Regions from separate parts of the Streptococcus canis genome, predicted to be linked through region 1. Evidence: predicted binding sites of a transcription regulator. Region 1 holds the regulator's gene; the other holds the start of a gene.
The links. The regulator NrdR, encoded in region 1, represses ribonucleotide reductase genes. The targets are predictions, from matches to a motif close to ACACNATATATNGTGT.

Region 1 (12,436 bases):
AGCAAAAAACATTTGAAAAAATCACTGATTTGCGTGCGCGTGTTGCGAATGCCTCAACTCCTCAAGAAACCATGGCGGCTTCTAATGAATTGAGTAAACAGGTGACCAATTTGTTTGCCGTTGCTGAAAATTACCCAGACTTAAAAGCTAACGAAAACTTCTTGACATTACAAGAAGAGTTGACAAATACTGAAAATAAAATCTCGTATTCTCGTCAACTATATAATTCAACAACATCTAATTATAACCTTCAATTAGAATCTTTCCCAAGCAATATCGCAGGTAAACTATTTGGTTTTAAACCAAGTGAATTCTTACAAACGCCAGAAGCTGAAAAAGAAGTTCCAAAAGTAGAGTTTCATTTTTAAGTGATGTCAGGTCACCAACAAGAATTTTTTTAAGAAAAAGGAGACGCATGCTTTACCAACAGATTTCACGAAATAAGCAGCGCACCGTTGTGTTATTAATTGTTTTCTTCATTCTCTTAGCGCTTATTGGGGCTTCAGCAGGCTATCTTTTAGTGGATAATTACATGATGGGACTAGCTCTAGCTCTTATCATTGGTGCTATCTATGCAGTCAGCATGATTTTTCAATCCACCAGTATTGTGATGAACATGAATTTTGCTAGAGAAGTCAGTGAGGCAGAAGCTCCCTACTTTTATCATATTGTCGAAGATATGGCTCTGGTGGCTCAGATTCCGATGCCGAGAGTTTTTATTATTGACGATCCTTCTTTGAATGCCTTTGCCACAGGTTCTAGCCCTAAAAACGCTGCTGTTGCGGCTACAACAGGCTTACTTGAAGTGATGAATCGTGAGGAACTTGAAGGGGTAATCGGTCACGAAGTTAGCCATATTCGTAATTATGATATTCGTATTTCTACTATTGCAGTAGCCTTGGCTAGCGCTATTACCCTTATTTCTAGTATTGGTGGACGGGCGCTTTGGTACGGCGGTTCTCGCAGACGAAATAGCGATGGCGATAGCAATAGTGACAACGGTTTAGGAATTATTCTCCTATTCTTGTCACTTTTGTCCTTGATTTTAGCGCCGTTAGTGGCAAGCCTGATTCAGCTAGCTATCTCACGTCAAAGAGAATATTTAGCTGATGCTAGTTCAGTTGAACTGACTAGAAACCCTCAAGGAATGATTAAGGCGCTTGAAAAGCTACAGTCATCTCAGTCGGTGAAATATCCTGTTGATGATGCTAGTGCGGCTCTGTATATTAATGAGCCACGAAAAAAAGATGGTCTCAGTTCCTTATTTAGTACCCACCCTCCTATTGAAGAGAGGATTGAACGACTGAAACACATGTGAGCGTTTGGCGTCAGCTCAAGCCTCACTTTTTCTTTTTTTTTTTTCGGTTTTTAATGTTCAGAAAAACAATTGCTTGGATAAGGAAACCATTTTATTCTATTAGTTGATACTGCCAGAATTGTCTGTATGACATCCCTAAAATGAGTAAAACGAAGTTGAAAAATGAGATTATCTAACTTTTGAAATTAAAAAATGTAAGAAAATTGTCATAAATCTATTGACAAATCACGGATATAATAGTAAAAATAGATTAGAGTTTTATTAGGAGAAAATGATGTTAGTTATTTCTGAAATCCGAAAATGCCCAGACGGTCTTTCTTTTGACCGAGTATGTGATGTCAAAGCAAAGTTACTTGAACGTAATCCCCAGATTATTGACCTTAAAAATGTTAGGGTCGTTGGTAATGTTCACCATGATGCTGGTCTTTATTTGTTGCAATATCAGCTTAGCTATGAGCTAACCTTACCTTCTAGTCGATCCATGACTCCTGTCAGTTTAAACGAAGTTCAACAGGTTCAAGAATTATTCATTGAAGCTGCAGATTTGGTAGATAAGCAGGATATGGTGGATGACAATCTGGTTTTGGTTTTAGAAGATGACAAGATTGACCTAGAAGAAAGTATTGTGGACAATATTTTATTAGCCATACCATTGCAGGTCTTGACGGAGGAAGAAAAAAATTCCCAAGACTTGCCAACGGGTCAAGATTGGACAGTCTTGACGGAGGAACAGTATCAGTCACTTAAAGAAGAAAAGCAAAAAGAAAATAATCCGTTTGCTAGCTTGCAAGGATTGTTTGATGAATAAAGCTGAATATTAAAGATGTCTGTAATTTTTATTTGAAAAAAGGACTTTTCTTTGATATACTCTTTAGAGAATGTGGTTATTCACTTGTGTGGGGCATTTGTTGGCCACAAAGGGGTGAAGAAGGTAATACTATCAGAAACTTTCGTACTCATTAGGTGACTATTTGAGCCTTGGAACTCAAATATTATAAAAATTAGATGGACCTCGTGGTTTTCTTTCTGGGAGAGAAAGAGTTCATAAGAGGATAAGGGTTGGTGTAGATGACAAAGAAAATTTTAATTATCGAAGATGAAAAAAATCTCGCAAGGTTTGTTTCACTTGAACTGCAACATGAAGGTTATGAAGTAACCGTTGAAGTAAATGGTCGTGAAGGGTTAGAAACTGCCTTGGAAAAGGATTTTGATTTAATCTTGCTTGACTTAATGCTTCCTGAAATGGATGGTTTTGAAGTGACCCGTCGCTTACAGACTGAAAAAACAACATATATCATGATGATGACTGCACGTGATTCGATTATGGATGTGGTGGCAGGCTTGGACCGTGGTGCGGATGACTATATTGTTAAGCCATTTGCGATTGAAGAATTGTTGGCTCGTATTCGTGCAATTTTCCGTCGTCAAGATATTGAATCTGAAAAGAAACTGCCTAGTCAAGGAATTTATCGTGACTTGGTCTTGAACCCGCAAAACCGTTCGGTTAATCGTGGGGATGATGAAATTCCCCTCACTAAACGTGAATACGACTTGCTTAGCATTTTGATGACAAACATGAACCGTGTGATGACACGTGAAGAATTGCTCTCAAATGTTTGGAAATATGATGAGGCAGTTGAAACAAACGTTGTTGATGTTTATATTCGTTACCTTCGTGGTAAAGTTGACATCCCAGGTAAGGAATCTTATATCCAAACCGTTCGCGGCATGGGATATGTTATTCGTGAGAAATAATTAAGATGGCAAATCAGAAGCAGAAACAAAAGAAATATAAAAAATCGTTACCAAAACGTTTATCCAATATCTTTTTTGTTCTCTTTTTCTGCATTTTCTCTGCCTTCACGCTGATTGCTTATAGTTCAACAAACTCTTTCTTGTTGAAAAAAGAAAAGCAATCGGTCTTTCAAGCTGTAAATATTGTTAGAGTTCGTCTTTCTGAGGTGGACTCTAATTTTACATTAGAGAACTTAGCAGAAGTTTTGTATAAAAATGATAAGACACATCTGAGAATTGATGATAAAAATGGTAGTCGAGTTATCAGAAGTGAGCGAGACATTACCAATACACTTGATGCCAATCAGGATATTTATGTTTACAATGTTGATAAGCAGATGATTTTTACGACAGACGATGAGGAAGCCTCTCCTGGCTTGAGAGAGCCTATTGGTAAGGTTTTTCATGATCATATCGAAGACAAGTATCGTGGTTTTTCCATGACCCAAAAGGTTTATTCTAACCAAACAGGAAAATTTGTTGGTTATGTTCAAGTCTTTCATGACTTGGGGAATTACTATGTCATCAGAGCGCGTCTCTTATTCTGGTTACTAGTAGTTGAACTATTTGGGACCAGTCTGGCTTATTTGATTATTTTGATTGCTACTCGTCGTTTCTTGAAACCGTTGCATAATTTGCACGAAGTCATGCGCAACATTTCTGAAAATCCTAATAATTTGAACCTGCGATCAGATATTTCATCAGGAGATGAAATTGAAGAATTATCAGTTATTTTTGATAACATGTTGGACAAGTTAGAGACCCACACCAAGTTGCAATCTCGTTTTATTAGTGATGTGAGCCATGAGTTGCGAACGCCAGTGGCCATTATTAAAGGACATATTGGTCTTTTGCAACGGTGGGGCAAGGATGATAGTGACATTCTTGAAGAGAGTTTGACCGCGACAGCCCATGAAGCCGATCGTATGGCTATCATGATTAATGACATGTTGGATATGATTCGTGTCCAAGGGTCTTTTGAAGGACATCAAAATGATACAACCGTTTTAGAAAACTCTATTGAAACTGTTATTGGTAATTTTAGGGTGTTGAGAGAGGATTTTGAATTTACCTGGTATTCTGAAAATCCCGAAACCTTAGCGCGCATCTATAAAAATCACTTTGAGCAGGCTTTGATGATTCTTATTGATAATGCGGTGAAATATTCACGTCAAGATAAGAAAATTTCAATTGATCTTAGAGTGAATAACAAGCAAGAAGCTATTGTCCAGGTTCAAGACAAGGGTGAAGGGATTTCCAAAGAGGACATCAAGCATATTTTTGAACGCTTTTACCGTACAGACAAATCTCGTAATCGGACAAGCACTCAAGCCGGGTTGGGGATTGGTTTATCGATTCTCAAACAGATTGTGGATGGCTATCATTTACAGATGGAAGTTGAGAGCGAATTGAATAAAGGATCGGTCTTTATTCTTCACATTCCCCTAGCAACGGCAAAGAAAAACTAGGAATTGCTTTTTAAGCAATCGCTATCCGATAAAGAGTGAACTAAATTTTTGAGTAAGAATGGTATCGCTTGTGGTGCCATTCTTTTTGTTGCTGTTATTTTTAAATAGGAGCAAAAAAGAGACGGGGTGAAAGCTTTCCCTTGACATATTCTTTTGTTATCCTTGAAATTATGGTAGAATAGAGTACTAGATTATTTTGATAGAATTGGGGTGTTTGCGTGCGTTGTCCAAAATGTAATTATAATAAATCGAGTGTTGTTGATAGCAGACAAGCTGAAGACGGCAATACTATTCGTCGTCGGCGAGAATGTGAAAAATGCCATACCCGTTTTACAACATTTGAACGTGTGGAAGAACTCCCCTTGCTAGTGATTAAAAAGGACGGGACGAGAGAACAGTTTTCAAGGGATAAAATTTTGAATGGGGTTGTTCAAAGTGCTCAAAAGAGACCTGTTTCGAGTACGGATATTGAGAATTTGATTTCGCGTATTGAGCAAAGGGTTCGTACCACTTACGAAAATGAAGTCTCAAGTACGGTTATTGGTAATTTGGTGATGGATGAATTGGCAGAGCTAGATGAAATCACTTATGTGCGCTTTGCCAGCGTCTATAAGAGTTTCAAAGATGTCGATGAAATCGAAGAGCTCTTGCAACAAATCACCAATCGCGTGCGAGGAAAAAAGAAGAGTGGTTTAAATGATGAAACCCATTGATACCTTTACCTATCTTAAACGAAACAAGGTTCTTTATGATTCGACCAGCCTAGTTCAGTTGTATTTTCCGATTATCGGAAGCGATGCAGTTGCTGTTTACCAGTACTTTGTTCATTTTTTTGATGATGGTGCCAAGTCACACAAATTTAGTGATGTTTTAAATCATTTGCAATTTGGTATGAAGCGTTTTGAGGACGCTTTGAGAATGCTGACAGCGATGGATTTGATGGTCTTGTATCAACTACCAGATAGCTATTTGATTAAGTTGCAACAGCCGTTAGCTCATGAAGCTTTTCTCAAGCAACCGGTTTATTCTCGGTTGTTGGAACAAAAAATTGGGGATGCAGCTGTGTCAGAGTTACAGGTAACCATTCCTAGTCAAGCAAGAAATATTTCAAAACGCTTTTCTGATGTTTTTGGAACTGAGGGTATTCCTGTTACAGTATCTCAGAGCTCCAAAAAATCATTTGATTTGGATAGTTTTCAACAGTTGATGGTTCGGGATGGGTTACAATTTGAAGACAATCAAAAAGATGTGGTCAGCCTCTACAGTATTGCAGAGCAATACGACATGAACTGGTTTGATACCTATCAATTGGCAAAAGCTACTGCTGTTAATGGGAAAATCCAACCCAAACGCTTGTTGGCTAAGAAAAAGCAGGCAGTTAGGGAACCGAGTAAGGAGCAGTTTTCGCAGGCTGAACAAGTGATCTTGCGAGAAGCTAAGCAAGATAGTGCTCTTGTTTTCTTAGAAAAGATAAAAAAAGCAAGGCGGGCAACTGTTACTAAGGATGAAAAAATCTTATTGCAAACCTTGGCGAAGATGGACTTTCTGGATGATGTTATCAATGTGATGGTGCTTTATACCTTTAATAAGACAAAATCTGCTAATTTACAGAAAAGTTATGTATTAAAAATGGCCAATGATTTTTCTTACCAAAAGGTATCAACGGCTGAAGAAGCTATGTTGACCTTGCGGGCTTTCACAGGTCGCCAAAGTAGTCGTCAAGCAAAAACAGGTCAGAATAATGTGCCTAAGTGGAGCAATCCTGACTATCAAGAAACAACAAGTCAAGAAGAGCAGGCTAAACTGGATCAGTTCAAGCAGGCTGCTTTGAAGAGATTAGAAAACCTCAGAAAGGGTGGTGACTAGATGGAAAAGATTGGAGAAACCATGGCAAAATTGGGTCAAAACAATCGTGTTAATAGTGACCAGTTGATTCAAACCATTTTAGCGGATCCCGAAGTAGCAAGTTTCATCAGTCACCATCACCTATCACAGGAGCAAATTAAGCTTAGCTTGTCCAAGTTCAATCAGTTTTTGGTGGAACGCCAGAAGTATCAGCTCAAGGATGCTTCCTATATTGCTAAGGGGTATCAGCCTATTCTGACGATGAATGAAGGCTACGCGGATGTGTCTTATTTGGAAACCAAAGAATTGGTAGAAGCCCAAAAACAGGCAGCTATCTCAGAACGAATACAACTGGTTAGCCTACCAAAATCTTACCGACACATTCATTTATCAGATATTGATGTTAATAACACCAGTCGTATGGAAGCCTTCTCTGCTATTTTGGATTTTGTGGAGCAATACCCATTAGCAGGGCAAAAAGGCTTGTATTTGTATGGAGATATGGGGATTGGCAAGTCTTACTTGTTAGCTGCCATGGCTCATGAATTATCTGAGAAAAAAAGCGTGTCAACCACTCTTTTACATTTTCCGAGCTTTGCCATTGATGTAAAAAATGCCATTTCAAACGGCTCTGTTAAAGAAGAAATTGATGCGGTCAAAAATGTACCAGTGCTCATTTTAGATGATATTGGTGCAGAGCAGGCCACTTCCTGGGTTCGTGATGAAGTTTTGCAGGTGATTTTACAATACCGCATGTTAGAGGAATTGCCAACCTTCTTTACCTCTAATTATAGTTTTGCGGATTTGGAGCGGAAATGGGCAACCATCAAAGGAAGTGATGAAACTTGGCAGGCCAAACGTGTCATGGAACGCGTGCGTTATTTGGCTAAAGAGTTCCATTTGGAAGGGGCTAATCGCCGCTAGATGAGTGATAAACGTCAAGAAGAATAGCTACACGTGTGAGTGAAAGAAAAGGAGAATCATGGTTTTACCTACCGTTGCCATTGTGGGCCGTCCAAATGTGGGCAAGTCCACCTTATTTAATCGGATCGCAGGAGAGCGCATTTCAATTGTTGAAGATGTTGAAGGGGTTACCCGAGACCGCATTTACGCTACTGGAGAATGGCTTAATCGCCAATTCTCATTGATTGATACAGGTGGTATTGATGATGTTGATGCCCCGTTTATGGAGCAAATTAAGCACCAGGCTCAAATTGCCATGGAAGAGGCGGACGTTATCGTCTTTGTTGTTTCAGGCAAAGAAGGGGTTACAGACGCGGATGAATATGTGTCGAAAATCTTATATCGAACCAATACTCCAGTGATTTTAGCTGTGAACAAAGTGGATAATCCTGAAATGCGTAATGACATTTATGATTTTTATTCTCTTGGTTTGGGTGATCCGTATCCTATTTCTTCTGTTCACGGTATTGGAACAGGAGATGTCTTGGATGCTATCGTTGAAAACTTGCCAGTAGAAGAGGCTGAAGAAAATGATGATATTATTCGCTTCAGTTTAATCGGTCGTCCCAATGTCGGGAAATCTAGCTTGATTAATGCTATCTTGGGTGAGGATCGCGTTATTGCTAGCCCTGTCGCAGGGACAACACGTGATGCGATTGACACGCATTTCACTGATGCTGACGGTCAAGAATTTACCATGATTGACACAGCTGGGATGCGCAAATCTGGCAAGATTTATGAGAACACCGAAAAATATTCTGTGATGCGTGCCATGCGTGCCATTGACCGCTCTGATGTGGTCTTGATGGTTATCAACGCTGAAGAGGGAATCCGTGAGTACGATAAGCGAATTGCTGGTTTTGCACACGAAGCTGGTAAAGGAATGATTATTGTCGTTAACAAATGGGATACCATTGACAAGGATAACCATACCGTTGCCAAGTGGGAAGCGGATATTCGGGATCAATTCCAATTCTTGACTTATGCTCCAATTATTTTTGTATCAGCTTTGACAAAGCAGCGCTTGAATAAATTACCGGAATTGATTAAAGGCATTAGTGACAGTCAGAATAAGCGTATCCCATCTGCTGTCCTCAACGAAGTTATCATGGATGCTATTGCCATTAACCCAACACCAACGGATAAGGGCAAACGCTTGAAGATTTTCTATGCCACTCAAGTGTCAGTAAAGCCACCAACATTTGTTGTCTTTGTTAACGAGGAAGAATTGATGCACTTCTCATACTTGCGTTTCTTAGAAAATCAAATTCGTGCAGCCTTTACCTTTGAAGGGACACCTATTCATTTAATTGCGCGTAAACGGAAATAAGAAACGAGCATCAGCTAAGGTGATAACTAAAAAAGACATTATTAGTTGCTGATAAGGATTGTGTTCTGTATGTTACAGGAGACAATCCTTTTTATGATACCTTTAAGGGTGCAGATGAGGGATTAGTAGCAAACAAAGAAGACAGGAAAAAGGATTTTTACAAGAAATCTCATGTGATTTTTGTTATAATCAAAGGATAAGCAAAAAGGTGGGGAAAATATGGCTAGATTAATTCCAGGACGTGTACGGAATGAGGGGATTGAGCTTTATGAACAAGGTTTAGTCACACTGCTAGATGAAAAAGAAGGGCTTCTTCAAGTGGAAGTTGATCCCTATCAGGTGCAGTATGGTGCTGACGATGAGGATATTACTTGTCAATGTGATACCTTTAAGGCAAGACAATATTGTAAGCATATCGCGGCTGTCGAGTATTTTTTGAAGAATAACCAAGAAGGGAAGCGTTTTTTGGAGCACTTGACTGGTCAAACGGAAACAAAAGCAGAAACTCAAAAAATGACTTCTTTTGGTAGTCTCTTTTTGGATAATTTAGCTATGAATGAAGATGATTCTGTTAAATATAGGCTGTCTGCTCTTGGTAGTCGAAGCCCTTTTTCGTCAGATTACTGGTGGAGTCTGAAAATCAATCGTTTGCCAGATGAGCGTTCTTATGTGATTCGAGATATTAAAGGTTTTTTGCAGCTTGTTAAAAAAGAAGGATTTTATCAAATTGGGAAAAATTATTTTGAACAACTCTCATGGCTGCAGTTTGACCCTTCCAGTCAAGACCTCATTGAGTTTTTATGGCGCCTGGCGTCTGATGCTGACAAAGGGGATAACGATAGCATTTTTCCAAATCATGCAAGGTATTTGCGCTTACCTAGTGGTTTTTTTGAAGAAGGCATTCACCTTTTAACTTCTCTTTATGACTTTACTTTTGAGGGACCTTCTCAAACCTATCATCATCTTTTTGTCCGTCCTTTGGAAGCAGAGGCAGGCCTTTATGAGTTTAAAGTGGAAGTGCACCGCAAATCTATTGAATTGCAAATTACTGAAAAAAATGTGCAATACCTCTTTGATAATGATTATCTTCTTTATCAAGATACCTTTTATCACTTGACGTTAAAGCAACGAAAAATGGTTCAGGCTATTCGTAGCTTGCCCATTGAGGCCGACTTGGCTAAGCATATTCATTTTGACTTGGTTGATCAGGCTAAATTGGCTGCTAGCCTACTTGACTTTAAACAAATTGGAATCGTTCAGGCACCTAAAAGTTTCACCATTCGAGACTTTGATGTAACCTTCCAATTTGACTTGGCAACTCAAGATGAGGTTAGCTGCCAGCTTATGTTTGATTATGGCAATTACCAAGTCAGTGATAAAGCAAGTTTAGCTCATTTGCCTTTTGCCAGTAATTACAAGAAAGAAGAAAAAATCAATCGCTCTCTAAAAGCCTGTGGCTTTTCTCCTCAATTTTATTCTAAAAAACGTCTAGTTAGCACAGAAGACCGGTATGCTTTTTTCGCAGAGATACTTCCTTATTTTGAACGTTTAGGAACTGTGCAAGTCAGTTCAGCCGTACAGGGATTACGATTTAAAGAAACACCTAGAATTGCGATTGAGCGTAAGGGGGGCTTACTGGATATTTCCTTTGATTTTTCCACCATTGTCGAAGATGATATTGATGATGCCTTGACTGCCCTTTTCCAAAATAATCCCTACTTTGTGAGCCAAACAGGGCAACTGGTTGTATTTGATGATGAGACGCAAAAGATTAGTCAGAGCCTGCAAGAATTACGGGCTAGACAATTGAAAAATGGTCACATGCAACTGGATGGCATTGCAGCATTGCAGGTGTCACAGCTCTTTGATGGCATGACTTCTGTGCACTTTTCAAAAGAGTTGGAAGAATTAGCGCATCATTTGCAACATCCAGAAACGTTTGCTGTAAAACCTCCGGCGGTTCAGGCACAGGTGAGGGACTACCAACGTCAAGGAATTCAGTGGTTGTCGATGTTAGACCATTATGGTTTTGGAGGTGTTTTGGCAGATGACATGGGGCTTGGAAAAACTCTCCAAACCATTGCTTTCTTATCAAGTCAGTTAAGACCAGATAGTAAGGTACTCATTTTGTCGCCGTCAAGCCTGATTTACAATTGGTTGGACGAGTGTCAAAAATTCACTCCTCAGCTAGATGTTGTCGTCTCTTATGGGCTTAAACAGGTTAGAGACCAAATCATTCAAGAGGGTCACCAAATAACCATTACCAGCTACTCCTCTTTTAGGCAGGATTTTGAAGCCTACCAAGATTTTCAGTATGATTATCTTATTTTAGATGAAGCGCAACTGATTAAGAATGCTCAGACGAAAATTGCACAATGTTTGCGTGCTTTTAATGCCACAAATTGCTTTGCCCTTTCCGGAACTCCCATTGAAAATAAATTGTTAGAAATTTGGTCCATTTTCCAAATTGTTTTACCAGGTCTTCTTCCAGCTAAGAAAGATTTTTTGAAAATGAGTGCCAAGCAAGTGTCGCGTTACATCAAGCCTTTTATCATGCGTCGTAAAAAGGAAGACGTCTTACCAGAATTACCTGATTTGATTGAAATGACTTATGCAAACGAAATGACCGATAGTCAGAAAGCTATCTATTTGGCACAGTTAAGGCAGATGCAAGATCAGGTTCGTACGGCCAGTGATGCTGATATTAACTGTCGTAAGATTGAAATTCTATCAGGGATTACTCGCTTGAGGCAGATTTGTGATACCCCGAGCCTCTTTATGACTTATGATGGAGAAAGTGGTAAGGTAGACAGTTTGAGAACTTTATTACTGCAAATCAAGGAAAACGGCCACCGTGCATTGGTTTTCTCTCAATTTAGGGGAATGCTGGATTTAGCCAAGCAAGAAATGGACGCTCTAGGATTGACCTCTTATCAAATGACAGGATCTACCCCTGCTAATGAACGACAAGAAATGACCCGAGCCTTTAATAACGGCTCCAAGGACGCCTTCTTGATTTCCCTCAAAGCAGGTGGAGTTGGGCTCAATCTAACAGGGGCGGATACAGTTATTTTGATTGACTTGTGGTGGAACCCTGCTGTTGAAATGCAGGCCATCAGTCGCGCCCATCGTATTGGTCAGGAAAGTAATGTAGAAGTTTACCGTTTGATTACTCGAGGAACAATCGAAGAAAAGATTTTAGAATTACAAGAAAGTAAGCGTCACTTGGTAACCACCGTCTTGGACGGTAATGAGAGTCGCGCAAGCATGTCTATTGAAGAAATTAAAGAAATTTTAGGACTAGAATCCTAGTCAAAAAAGCCAGTTTCGCAGGTAGAAACTGGCTTTTTGTGATGATTTAAATGAGTTGAAAATAAAAAAGTAAAATTTAGCTTTTCAATAGTTCAAATAGCCAAAAAGGGCAGAGTTGTCGATGTCAGTTTGGGAAGACCAGGAATTTCTGACTTGACCATTTTACTAAGTTGTTTGCTGGATAGAATGATATAGGAATACTTTGAAAAATAAGAGTATTTACGTTATAATAGGGAATGCTACAAGAAGGGAGAAGCAAAAAAAGGATGACAAACAATCAATTTCCTCTGGTTGCAGATGGTGTTCCGATTATTGATACAGCTAAGCAAATGGCTTTGTATGACAACGAAGACCTCATCACCAATATCCATGGCTATTATCAAGACAAGGATTATGATGATGTCA
Region 2 (12,436 bases), 940 kb from region 1:
AACTCATGTGCGACTGATCTTTATAGTAAGAATCATGTTGAATCATCGCAATACGAGCATTTGGAAAACTGTCCAAAATTGCGCGTGACACACTTGTTTTACCACCACCGGAACCACCAGTTACACCAATAATAATCGGTTTTTTAAGCATTTTAAACTCCAAATCTAAAAAGTCTTCCCCACTATTTTACCAAATTGAAGCCTATAATGCTATAATGACTATAGAAACAAATAGTAAAAGGAAGACACATGATCACTAAATTTCCCCCTCAATGGCAAGAAAAACTTGACCAAATCGCATTTACCCATTTAACGCCAATCCAAGAGCAGGCCTTTCAACCCATTTTTGATGGCAAAAATCTCCTTGGCATCAGCCCTACTGGAACAGGCAAAACCTTGGCCTATCTCTTTCCAAGCCTCCTATCGTTGACTCCTAAGAAATCCCAGCAACTGCTCATTTTAGCACCTAATACCGAATTAGCTGGTCAAATTTTTGAAGTTGCTAAAGAATGGGCAGAGCCCCTAGGGTTAACTGCACAACTTTTTATTTCTGGAACCAGTCAAAAACGTCAAATCGAACGTCTCAAAAAAGGCCCAGAAATCCTGATTGGAACCCCTGGACGCATTTTTGAACTGATTAAGGTGAAAAAAATCAAGATGATGTCTATCAACACCATTGTTTTAGATGAATACGACGAATTATTAAGTGATTCTCAGTATGATTTTGTTCAAAAAATCAGTCGCCATGTTCCTCGTGACCATCAAATGATTTACATGAGCGCTACTAATAAGGTGGACCAAACTTCCTTAGCTCCAAATACATTCTGCATCAATCTTTCAGGGCAAACCAACGATGCTATTCAGCATTTTTACCTCATGGTTGACAAGCGCAAGCGAACAGATTTACTACGAAAATTTGCTAATATCCCTAATTTCCGTGCCTTGGTCTTTTTTAATAGCTTGTCTGATTTAGGAGCTGCTGAAGAACGCCTACAATACAATGGTGCCGCAGCTGTTTCTTTAGCCAGTGATATTAACGTCAAATACCGCAAAATCATTCTTGAAAAATTTAAAAACCATGACCTATCCCTCCTACTAGCCACAGACCTCGTTGCTCGAGGGATTGATATTGATAACTTAGACTACGTGATTCATTTTGACCTTGCCCGTGATAAAGAAAATTATACCCACAGGGCTGGGCGAACAGGTCGAATGGGAAAATCTGGTGTCGTGATTACCTTGGTTAACCATCCTGAAGACATCAAAAAACTCAAAAAATTCGCCAAAGTTTCCGAAATACAACTGAAGCATCAGCAACTCCTCCCTAAAAAGTAACTGGCTATAAAGAAGTCAATGCACAATAGATAAGCCTACAACTACCTCTTAGTAACAAGATGAACTTATCTTGCCCTAGAAGGTTACTATCGTACCCATGCCTAAAAATCACCTCGTTTATAACCGTTTACCTATCACTTGACCATCGTTTTTCTTGGCTGTGATAGGTTCTTTGAGTTTCTTTTGTTTATTTTTTATACCAATGGTTAAAAAACAGCCCAACTGCTATTGATTGCAATTGGGCGACTTTTTATTACCGAAAAGATTAACTGTCTAAGGCCTACAAATGACCTTTTAGGTATGGTCATAAAGTTCAGACAGGGTCACACATTGGTAACCTTCTGCTTTTAAATACTCCATTACTGTTGGAAGAGCATCAACTGTTGTTTGGTGAATATCATGCATCAGCACCACACCACCAGGTTGCAATTGTTTTTTGAGATTAGCCATAATTCCCTCAGTACTGTGGTTTTCCCAATCTCTCGTGTCAACTGTCCACAACATTTGTGTCAACCCTGAGGCCTGTTGAACCATTGCATTCGTGGCTCCATACGGAGGACGTAAGTAGAGAGGTTTCTTTCCACAAGCTTTCTCAATGGCCTGATTGGTCCTGTTAACCTCACTCTGAATCTGATCCACAGGTAACTTGGTTAGGTTAGGATGATCCCAAGTATGATTACCAATGTCATGGCCAGCTTCGCTAACTCGTTTAACCAAAGCCTCATTATTGACTACCTTTGATCCCATCATAAAGAAACTTGCTTTAGCATGGTATCTGGCTAGAATATCTAAAACCTGAGGTGTTGTGGCAGGGTCTGGGCCATCATCAAAAGTCAGTGCAACTATTTTTTTAGGATGCTGGGCTTCTTCCTCTGCCTTCTTCTTAGCCAAATACTCATCATAGGCAACCTTATCAGCTGCTTCTAGAAAATCTGGATTAATCACATCAAATAAACTTGCTAGGGAAATGGTGATTTCTTTCCCCAGAGTCAGTTGCCCCTCATTGACATCAAAATGATCACTCAATAAATGATTACGATCACTCAAATTGTCATAGTCAGTGATATGGAAGGGCTTATCTGGATATTTTTTACCAACCTCTTGTTCAATGCGCTCTAAATGACCCGATACCAAATCCTTTAAGTGAAAAGGTTGAAAATCCTTTGTGATATGATAGGAGCTAACCACTTTTTCTGATAGTTTTGTCAAATGAAATAACTTTTTCTGATAGACCTTCTTAGAAATGATTAATTTCTGAACAGACTTCAACTGTGATGCTTGAAGTTTAGGTTTTAAGAGAATAACTGCCTTGTCAACCGCTTCATTCTGGTACATAGAAACCGGCAAATTGTTAACAAAGAAATCATCTGCGTTGGCAGTCGGTGAAAAATAGTAATAGTCTTTTTGACCATTTTTAATATGCTTAACTGTTTTTATCGTTAAGTCTGATGTGCTTTTTTTCTTTTCAGCTAATACTAAACGCTGACTATCTTCTTTGGTCTTCCAATGATTAATGGAGATTAGCACCAGACTCAACATCGCAATACTTAATAAACTAACAAGAATAAAATTTAATTTTTTCAATAGTCGCCTCCACTTGTATTACCATTTTAACACAGCCAAGTTAAAAAATAAACCAAAAAAGTTAGGCTAACCTAACTTTTTTAGCTTACTGAATATCAAAAACGACTGATTTAACACTTGTCATCGCTTCAATAGAGTACTTCACTCCTTGAACACCCGCACCAGATTTTTTAGCTCCTAAGAATGGGAAATTATCTGTTCCACGTTGTGTTTTATTATTAATATGAACTGTTCCAACCTCTAGTTGCTCTGCAATGCCAAAGGCTTGTGGAAAATTAGTTGTAAAAATAGAAGCTTGCAAGCCATATTCAGACTCATTAGAAATCTTGATAGCTTCTTCCACAGAGGCTACACGAATAATTGGTAATACTGGACCAAATGGCTCTTCCCAAGCCAAACGCATGTCAGTTGTTACATGGTCAAAGAGGATAGGACAAATAAGATTACCTTCTCGTTTAATATCTGTATGAGCCGTTGCACCCTTGTCAACTGCATCCTTGATTAATCCTTCAACAAAATCAGCAGCTGATGTGTCAATAAGTGGTGTGATGTCTGCATTATCTTCCGGGTTACCAATTGTCAATTGCAAAACCTTATCCCGAATCTTTTCAACCAAGTCATCTGCAACACTTTCCATGACAAGAACACGTTTAACCGCTGTACAACGTTGTCCTGAATACCCAAACGCACCCGCAACAATATTTTTAGCTGCCAGATCAAGGTCAGCATCTTCTAATACGATAGCAGAATCTTTACCCCCTAGTTCTAGCATGATTGGACGCATACCAGCTAGTTTTCCGATACGCTCTCCAATTGGCGTAGAACCTGTAAAGTTTATAAAGTTAACCGCTTCGTGCTCAACGATATAGTCACCAATGACAGAACCACGACCAGTAATTGTATTAAAGACTCCTCCTGGAATACCAGCTTCCGCAAAAGCTTCTGCAAGTAATAAGCCAGAAATAGAGCCTTGTGTAGGTGGTTTAAGGGCAACCACATTTCCTGCAATAAGAGCTGGAGCAATCTTAGAACCTGCCAAGTTAACGGGATAGTTAAAAGGTGAGATGGCAAGAACTAAACCAACTGGCTCACGACGAACAATGGCAATTTTTTTCTTACTAGCAGCTTCAAAGCTACCACCCTCAAGAACTTCACCTTCCATACGAAGCCCTTCTTCTGCTGCATAGTTAATGATTTCAGCGGTACGAATAACTTCGCTAACAGCTGCCTTGTGACCTTTGGCTACTTCTTTTGAAAGAATTGCACCGATCTTTTCAGCATCACGTACTAAAATATCAGCAGCTTTATGAAGGAAGGCCGCACGTTCTACATAAGAAAGAGCCCTCCAGCCTGCCAAGGCTTGACGAGCAGCACCGTAAACAGCATCAACCTCTTCACGAGACATGGCAGGGACACTACCTAATTCCTCACCTGTTGCTGGTGCATAAATCTTAATCTCGTTTTCTGACAATTTCCATTCACCGTTCACTAAATTTTTATATTGTGTTGTCAACGTTTTATCTCCTTTTACGATAGTAATCTTATTCTATCACTTTTCCATGATATTTCAACAGTTGGATATGTAAACTATCTGAAAATTTTGACAAATTATTTGAGTTTTCAAATTGTTTTACTGAAAAAACAAAAAAAGAGCTGGAAAACACCAACTCTTTTTGTGGTTAATCTTCAGAAACGTATTCTTTAGAAAGTTCAAGAACTTCTTCTGCAGTTGAACATTCTGTAAGCGCCCGATTTGCGTATTCTTCCATTTTAGCAGAATCAAGTTTCTTCATTAAGCTACGTGTACGAAGAATAGATGTTGCTGACATAGAAAACTCATCGAGTCCCATTCCGACAAGAAGTGGAACAGCTTGTTGGTCACCTGCCATCTCACCACACATACCTGCCCATTTGCCTTCAGCGTGTGCTGCTTTAATAACGTTGTTAATCAAACGGAGGATTGATGGGTTATATGGTTGGTAAAGGTATGAGACTTGTTCGTTCATACGGTCCGCTGCCATAGTGTATTGAATAAGATCATTTGTTCCAATGGAGAAGAAGTCAACTTCTTTTGCGAATTGGTCTGCAAGCATAGCAGCTGCAGGAATTTCAATCATGATACCAACTTGAATATCATCAGCAACCGCAATACCTTCTGCAAGCAAGTTTGCTTTTTCTTCATCAAAGACAGCTTTTGCAGCGCGGAATTCTTTAAGAAGGGCAACCATTGGGAACATGATGCGAAGTTGACCATGAACAGATGCACGAAGAAGCGCACGAATCTGTGTACGGAACATGCCATCTCCAGTTTCAGAGATGGAAATACGAAGAGCACGGAAACCAAGGAATGGGTTCATTTCTTTTGGAAGGTCAAAGTAAGGAAGTTCCTTGTCTCCACCAATATCCATGGTACGAACCACAACAGGCTTGCCATTCATGCCTTCAAGCACTGCCTTGTAAGCTTCGTATTGCTCGTCTTCCGTTGGGAAGTCTTGAGAATCCATGTATAAGAACTCAGTACGGTAAAGACCAACTGCTTCTGCACCATTATCATTAACACCTTCAACATCTTTTGGGGTACCGATGTTAGCTGCCAATTCAAAGTGTTTACCATCAGCTGTTTCAGTATGAGCATCTTTAAGAAGAGCCCACTCAGCTTTTTGTTTTGCGTAAGCAGCACCAGCTTCTTTGAAAGCAAGGATTTGGTCTTCACTTGGGTCGATAATAACTTCACCGGTGATACCGTTAACGGCAATCATATCACCATCTTTAACACGTTTTGTAATATCATTTGTTCCAAGTACCGCAGCGATCTCAAGTGTACGTGCCATGATAGCTGAGTGACTTGTACGACCACCGATATTTGTAACAAATGCTTTTACAAATTGTTTGTTAAGTTGAGCAGTATCTGAAGGTGTCAAATCATGTGCAATAACGATTGATTCCTCATTGATAGTCGCAGGATTTGGAAGTTTTACACCTAAAAGGTGAGCCAACACACGTTTAGCAACATCGCGGATATCCGCTGCACGCTCTTGCATGTATGGGTTGTCTTCCATGCCTTCAAAGATGGTGATGAACATGTCAGTCACTTCCTTAAGACCTGTTTCTGCATTTGTTTGTTTTGCGCGAATAGTTTCTTTAATTTGGCTGATCATTTCTGGGTCAGCAAGAACCATCAAATGTGCATCAAAAACGGCTGCTGCTTCTTCGCCTAAGCTTTCTACTGCCTTTTCGCGGATAACAGAAAGCTCGTCTTGTGAAGCTTGGAGTGCAACATCAAGGCGAGCTTCTTCTGCATTTGTATCTTCGACTGTTACAGTCTCAAATGACAAATCCGGCTGAACTAGTAGATATGCTTTAGCAACAGCAACACCATCAGAGGCTGCGATTCCTTTAAGCATTTCTGTCATAGTCTTATGCCAATCCTTCTTTAGTCATAGTTTCTTCGATTGCTGCGATTGCATCTTCAGCGTCAGCACCTTCAGCTGAGATCGTCACGTCAGCACCTTGGCCAACACCAAGACTCATAACACCCATGATTGATTTAAGATTTACTGCTTTACCTTTATAGTCAAGTGTGATATCTGAAGCAAATTTGCTAGCTGTTTGAACAAGCAAGGTAGCTGGACGTGCATGAATACCTGTTTCTGCAACGATGTGAAAGTCTTTTGAAGCCATATTATGGTTCTCCTTTTAAGTTGTGTATTTTTGAGCCATCACATGATAACCCTTACAATAACAGATTATAGCATAATGCTTTTTTATTTTCAAGATTAAATATCTGAAGGCCAGAAAAACTTGAAACTTTTTTCTTTTATTTTCATCTTCTTATCAGCTATATTTTTCAACCTTTATAAACTTATTTTAAAACATAGAATTATCTATTTTCAAACATTTTCATTTATTGAAAACCAATCTTTTATAGGTTATTGAAAGTTAGCAGCAACACAATATTTTGTTTTTTTAGTTTTATATAAACACAATATGTTGTGTTTTATTAGGGGTAAATGGCTTGCTTTTTATTTCTATTTTTTATATGCTATTATAGTAATTCCGTTTAAGTAAATGGAATCATGACTAATTTTAAGAAGGACAAGACATGATTACAGTATATTCCAAAAATAATTGCATGCAGTGCAAAATGACCAAGAAGTTTCTAGAACAACATGGTGCTGACTTCCAGGAAATTAATATTGATGAGCATCCCGAAAAAGTGGATTATGTGAAAAGTCTTGGCTTCACGTCTGCTCCTGTCATCGAAGCTGACAATGTCGTGTTTTCTGGCTTTCAACCTGCAAAATTAAAAGAACTGATTTAATAAGACAAGGAAAAATAATATGAGTCTAAAAGATCTTGGCAATATTTCTTATTTCCGCCTAAATAATGAAATTAACCGTCCTGTTGATGGTAAAATTCCACTTCATAAAGACAAAGAAGCTTTGACAGCCTTTTTCACCGAAAATGTGCTGCCAAACACAATGCCCTTTGCCTCCATTACTGAAAAAATTGAGTACTTAATCTCAAATGACTACATCGAATCAGATTTTATTCAGAAATACCGTCCTGAATTTATCACTGAATTAGCTGACTTAATCAAGGCAGAAAATTTCCGCTTTAAATCATTTATGGCAGCCTACAAGTTTTACCAGCAATATGCTTTAAAAACAAATGATGGGGATTATTATTTAGAAAGCCTTGAAGATCGTGTCATGTTCAATGCTCTTTATTTTGCCGATGGGCAAGAGGAATTGGCAAAAGACTTAGCCATTGAAATGATTAATCAACGTTACCAACCTGCTACCCCTTCCTTTTTAAATGCTGGACGAAGTCGTCGTGGGGAATTAGTTTCTTGTTTCTTGATACAAGTGACTGATGACATGAATTCTATTGGACGCTCAATCAACTCTGCTTTGCAGTTATCCCGTATTGGTGGGGGAGTTGGTATTACCCTATCTAATCTGCGTGAAGCTGGTGCACCAATCAAAGGCTATACTGGTGCGGCTTCTGGCGTTGTTCCTGTCATGAAATTATTTGAAGATAGTTTTTCTTATTCCAACCAACTTGGACAACGTCAGGGAGCTGGAGTTGTTTACCTTAATATTTTTCATCCCGACATCATTGCTTTCTTATCTACTAAAAAAGAAAATGCTGATGAAAAGGTGCGTGTTAAAACCTTGTCACTTGGGATTATTGTTCCTGATAAATTTTACGAATTGGCTCGTAAAAACGAGGACATGTATCTCTTTAGCCCTTATAATGTTGAAAAAGAATATGGTATTCCATTTAACTATCTTGACATTACCGAGATGTATGATGAGCTAGTAGCTAATCCTAAAATCACTAAAACTAAAATTAAAGCTCGTGATCTCGAAACAGAAATTTCAAAATTACAACAAGAATCTGGTTACCCTTATATCATCAATATTGACACAGCCAATCGAGCTAACCCAGTTGATGGTAAAATTATTATGAGTAACCTGTGTTCTGAAATTTTACAGGTACAAACACCTAGCTTTATCAATGATGCTCAAGAGTTTGTAGAAATGGGAACTGATATTTCATGTAATTTAGGTTCAACTAATATCCTTAATATGATGACCTCACCAGACTTTGGACGTTCTATTAAAGCCATGACACGTGCCCTAACCTTTGTTACTGACTCATCAAACATTGAAGCAGTGCCAACCATTAAAAATGGAAATAGTCAGGCACATACTTTCGGTTTGGGAGCTATGGGACTGCATTCTTACCTTGCTCAACATCATATTGAATACGGTAGTCCCGAGTCTATCGAGTTTACTGATATTTACTTTATGCTCCTGAATTATTGGACCTTGGTTGAATCCAATAACATTGCTCGTGAGCGCCAAACCACCTTTGTTGGTTTTGACAAATCAAAATACGCTGACGGTACCTATTTTGACAAGTATGTGACAGGTCAATTTGTACCAAAATCTGAACTCGTAAAAGATCTATTTAAGAATCATTTTATTCCTCAAGCTTCAGACTGGGAAGCCCTTCGTGCGGCTGTTATGAAAGATGGGCTCTATCACCAAAACCGTCTAGCAGTTGCTCCAAATGGTTCTATTTCTTATATCAATGACTGTTCTGCTTCCATTCACCCAATCACACAACGGATTGAAGAGCGTCAGGAAAAGAAAATCGGGAAGATTTATTATCCAGCAAATGGGTTGTCCACAGATACCATTCCTTATTACACGTCTGCTTATGACATGGACATGCGCAAAGTTATTGACGTTTATGCTGCCGCAACAGAGCATGTGGATCAAGGCTTGTCATTAACCCTTTTCCTTCGTAGTGAGCTGCCAATGGAGCTCTATGAATGGAAAACAGAAAGCAAGCAAACCACTCGTGATTTATCCATTCTACGAAACTACGCTTTCAATAAAGGCATTAAATCTATCTACTATATCCGTACCTTTACCGATGACGGAGAAGAGGTCGGTGCTAATCAATGTGAGTCTTGTGTGATTTGATTGAGAAGGATACTTGATTGATACAAGTATACTGGTTATTCACTAAATCATCAGTATCAGAATTGATAATAAAAAATGCCAGTAGTCCACTCAAAAATGACTGACTGGCTTATGGTATCATTAATTATATCTTGATTACCCTTTAGGAGAACATACTGAATGACAACATATTATGAAGCAATTAACTGGAATGACATCGAAGATGTCATTGACAAGTCAACCTGGGAAAAGCTGACGGAACAATTCTGGCTTGACACTCGCATTCCCTTATCAAACGATTTAGATGATTGGCGTAAACTTTCTGACCTTGAAAAAGATTTGGTCGGCAAGGTCTTTGGGGGGCTTACACTCCTTGATACCATGCAGTCAGAATCTGGTGTCGAAGCCATTCGTCAAGATGTCCGTACACCTCACGAAGAAGCTGTCCTGAATAATATTCAATTTATGGAATCGGTTCACGCTAAATCTTACTCGTCCATCTTCTCAACCTTAAATACTAAAAAAGAAATTGAAGAGATCTTTGAATGGACCAACAATAATGAATTTTTACAAAAGAAAGCTCAAATCATCAATGAGATTTACGAGCATGGTGATGCGCTGCAAAAGAAAGTGGCCTCTACTTTTCTTGAAACCTTCCTTTTCTATTCAGGCTTTTTCACTCCTCTCTACTACCTTGGTAATAACAAACTGGCAAATGTCGCTGAAATCATTAAACTGATTATCCGCGACGAGTCTGTTCACGGAACCTATATTGGTTACAAATTCCAACTTGGTTTCAATGAGTTGTCAGAAGCTGAACAAGAAAGTTTCCGTGACTGGATGTATGACCTGCTTTATCAGTTATATGAGAATGAAGAAAATTATACTAAGAGCCTTTATGACGGTATCGGCTGGACAGAGGAAGTGATGACTTTCCTTCGTTACAATGCTAACAAGGCTTTAATGAATTTGGGACAAGATCCTCTGTTCCCAGATACTGCCAATGATGTCAACCCAATTGTGATGAATGGTATTTCAACAGGAACGTCTAATCATGATTTTTTCTCACAGGTCGGAAATGGCTATCTCCTTGGTTCTGTGGAAGCCATGTCTGATGACGATTACAATTACGGACTCTAATCTTTTGAGGAGACTGGGGATAGGTCAGTCTCTTTTTTTATCTTTTGTTATAATAGTTTTATGAAACGACATTTTTTACTTTGGACATGTTATCTCTTTTTGACAGGCATAACCGCGGGACTTGTTGCCTTTTGTTTAACAGGGGCTATTCATCTGATTCAAACACTCAGCTTTGGGTTTAAGCAGGGTTCATTTAGCACAATGATTGCTAGTATTCCCCCATATCGACGAGCTATCTCACTTGTATTGGCAGGGCTACTAGCTGGCGTTGGATGGCACTGGCTAGCCAAAAAAGGCAAAGTCATACAATCCATTCAGCAAACCCTTCACGACAATACTCTATTTAGTCCATGGACACAATTTTGGCATGGCTGGTTACAATTAACCACCGTTTCCATGGGGGCACCGGTTGGCAGAGAAGGAGCCTCACGGGAAGTTGCTGTTGCCATGACATCTCTTTGGAGTCAAAAGTGCAATCTTTCTAAAAAAGATCAGAAGCTTTTATTGGCTTGCGCGTCTGGAGCAGCTCTTGGAGCTGTCTACAATGCTCCCCTAGCCACCATTATTTTTATTCTAGAAGTTATTCTTAACTGTTGGTCTCTAAACAATGCTTACGCTGCTTGCCTAACGAGCTATGTTGCGGTAGAAACGGTTGCTCTATTACAAGGTAAGCACGAGGTTCAATACTTAATGCCCCAACAAGATTGGACCCTGACATCTCTTCTTTGGGCTACTTTTGCTGGACTTTTCCTTACTCTCATGGCTCATGCCTACAAGCACCTTTTGGAACATCTTCCTAAACCTGATGCTAAAAGTCAGTGGTTCATTCCTAAAGTTCTCTTGGCCTTTAGCATCATTGCGGGACTCAGTATTTTCTTCCCAGAAATTTTGGGGAATGGCAAAGCTGGATTACTCTTTTTCCTTCATGAAGAACCGCACCCTAGCTATATTAGCTGGTTATTGGTTGCCAAAGCTGTCGCTATCTATCTCGTTTTTGCTTCGGGAGCTAAGGGTGGGAAAATTGCCCCCTCTATGATGCTAGGAGGAGCCAGTAGTTTGCTCTTAGCCAGCCTTAGTCAACATTTCTTTTCCCTACCTCTATCAACTACGCTAGCCATTATGATTGGCGCCTCCCTCTTTTTAGGTATTGTCAATAAGATGCCTTTGGCTGCACCACTTTTTCTGGTAGAGATTACCGGCCAATCCCTACTAACTCTTATTCCTTTAGCCATTGCTAGTCTAGCAGCTCATATCGGTTATCACTACTGTCAAATATTAATCAAACCATTAAAATCCTTCAAAACGTTCAGATAGCCTTTATGACCTTAAACGCTCCGACCATTCAGTCGAAGCGTTTTTCTTATAGGATACCTAAGCCTGTCAGTAATAATATAATAGCCGGTAGTAAATTATTGAAAATATGTAACAAGATAGAATCCTTCAGATTTCCTCGTCTTTGATAAGCAACAAAAAGGAGAAGTCCCATACAGGTGTACATGATAAATTCAACTAAATTAGTGGCATGTGGTAATGCAAAAAGGAGAGAGGTTAATAGGCCTGCCACTTTAAGAGATTTTCCTTTAAAAAGATAGGTTGTTGGAAATCCTCTAAAAACTAATTCTTCCATAATCGGAGCGATAAAAGCAATCGTAAGTACGAATAAGGCAGTATAAAGCGGAAAACCACCCTTGATAAAACCAGCTAAGGTCTGTATCGCAGCATCATTAGCACTCACTTCTTGACCAGACCATAGCTGGTTAAAAAGAGTTCCTACAATGGCAATCACACGCCCTATTAGCCAAAATAATGCTAAATAACCCCAGTCAACCAATCTCATTTTTTCTTGTTTAATAGAGGCTTTCTGTTTAGCTTGATAAAGACGCCATAGGACGATGATA

Region 2: the regulator NrdR is predicted to act here: its motif matches at 6,900-6,915, upstream of EL097_RS06690 (redoxin NrdH).

The regions. Positions count from the first base shown of each region.
Region 1 is NZ_LR134293.1:158,671-171,106, reverse strand. It holds gene EL097_RS00855 (LemA family protein) at 1-368, shown strand, start outside; gene htpX (zinc metalloprotease HtpX) at 416-1,318, shown strand; gene EL097_RS00845 (YceD family protein) at 1,593-2,126, shown strand; gene covR (two-component system response regulator CovR/CsrR) at 2,387-3,073, shown strand; gene EL097_RS00835 (HAMP domain-containing sensor histidine kinase) at 3,079-4,581, shown strand; gene nrdR (transcriptional regulator NrdR) at 4,800-5,294, shown strand; gene EL097_RS00825 (replication initiation and membrane attachment family protein) at 5,278-6,447, shown strand; gene dnaI (primosomal protein DnaI) at 6,448-7,350, shown strand; gene der (ribosome biogenesis GTPase Der) at 7,409-8,719, shown strand; gene EL097_RS00810 (DEAD/DEAH box helicase) at 8,939-12,031, shown strand; gene EL097_RS00805 (hypothetical protein) at 12,298-12,436, shown strand, end outside.
Region 2 is NZ_LR134293.1:1,300,132-1,312,567, reverse strand. It holds gene udk (uridine kinase) at 1-151, opposite strand, end outside; gene EL097_RS06715 (DEAD/DEAH box helicase) at 250-1,335, shown strand; gene EL097_RS06710 (polysaccharide deacetylase family protein) at 1,630-2,919, opposite strand; gene EL097_RS06705 (NADP-dependent glyceraldehyde-3-phosphate dehydrogenase) at 3,005-4,432, opposite strand; gene ptsP (phosphoenolpyruvate--protein phosphotransferase) at 4,599-6,332, opposite strand; gene EL097_RS06695 (phosphocarrier protein HPr) at 6,337-6,600, opposite strand; gene EL097_RS06690 (redoxin NrdH) at 7,022-7,240, shown strand; gene nrdE (class 1b ribonucleoside-diphosphate reductase subunit alpha) at 7,260-9,419, shown strand; gene nrdF (class 1b ribonucleoside-diphosphate reductase subunit beta) at 9,579-10,538, shown strand; gene EL097_RS06675 (chloride channel protein) at 10,599-11,852, shown strand; gene EL097_RS06670 (CPBP family intramembrane glutamic endopeptidase) at 11,899-12,436, opposite strand, start outside.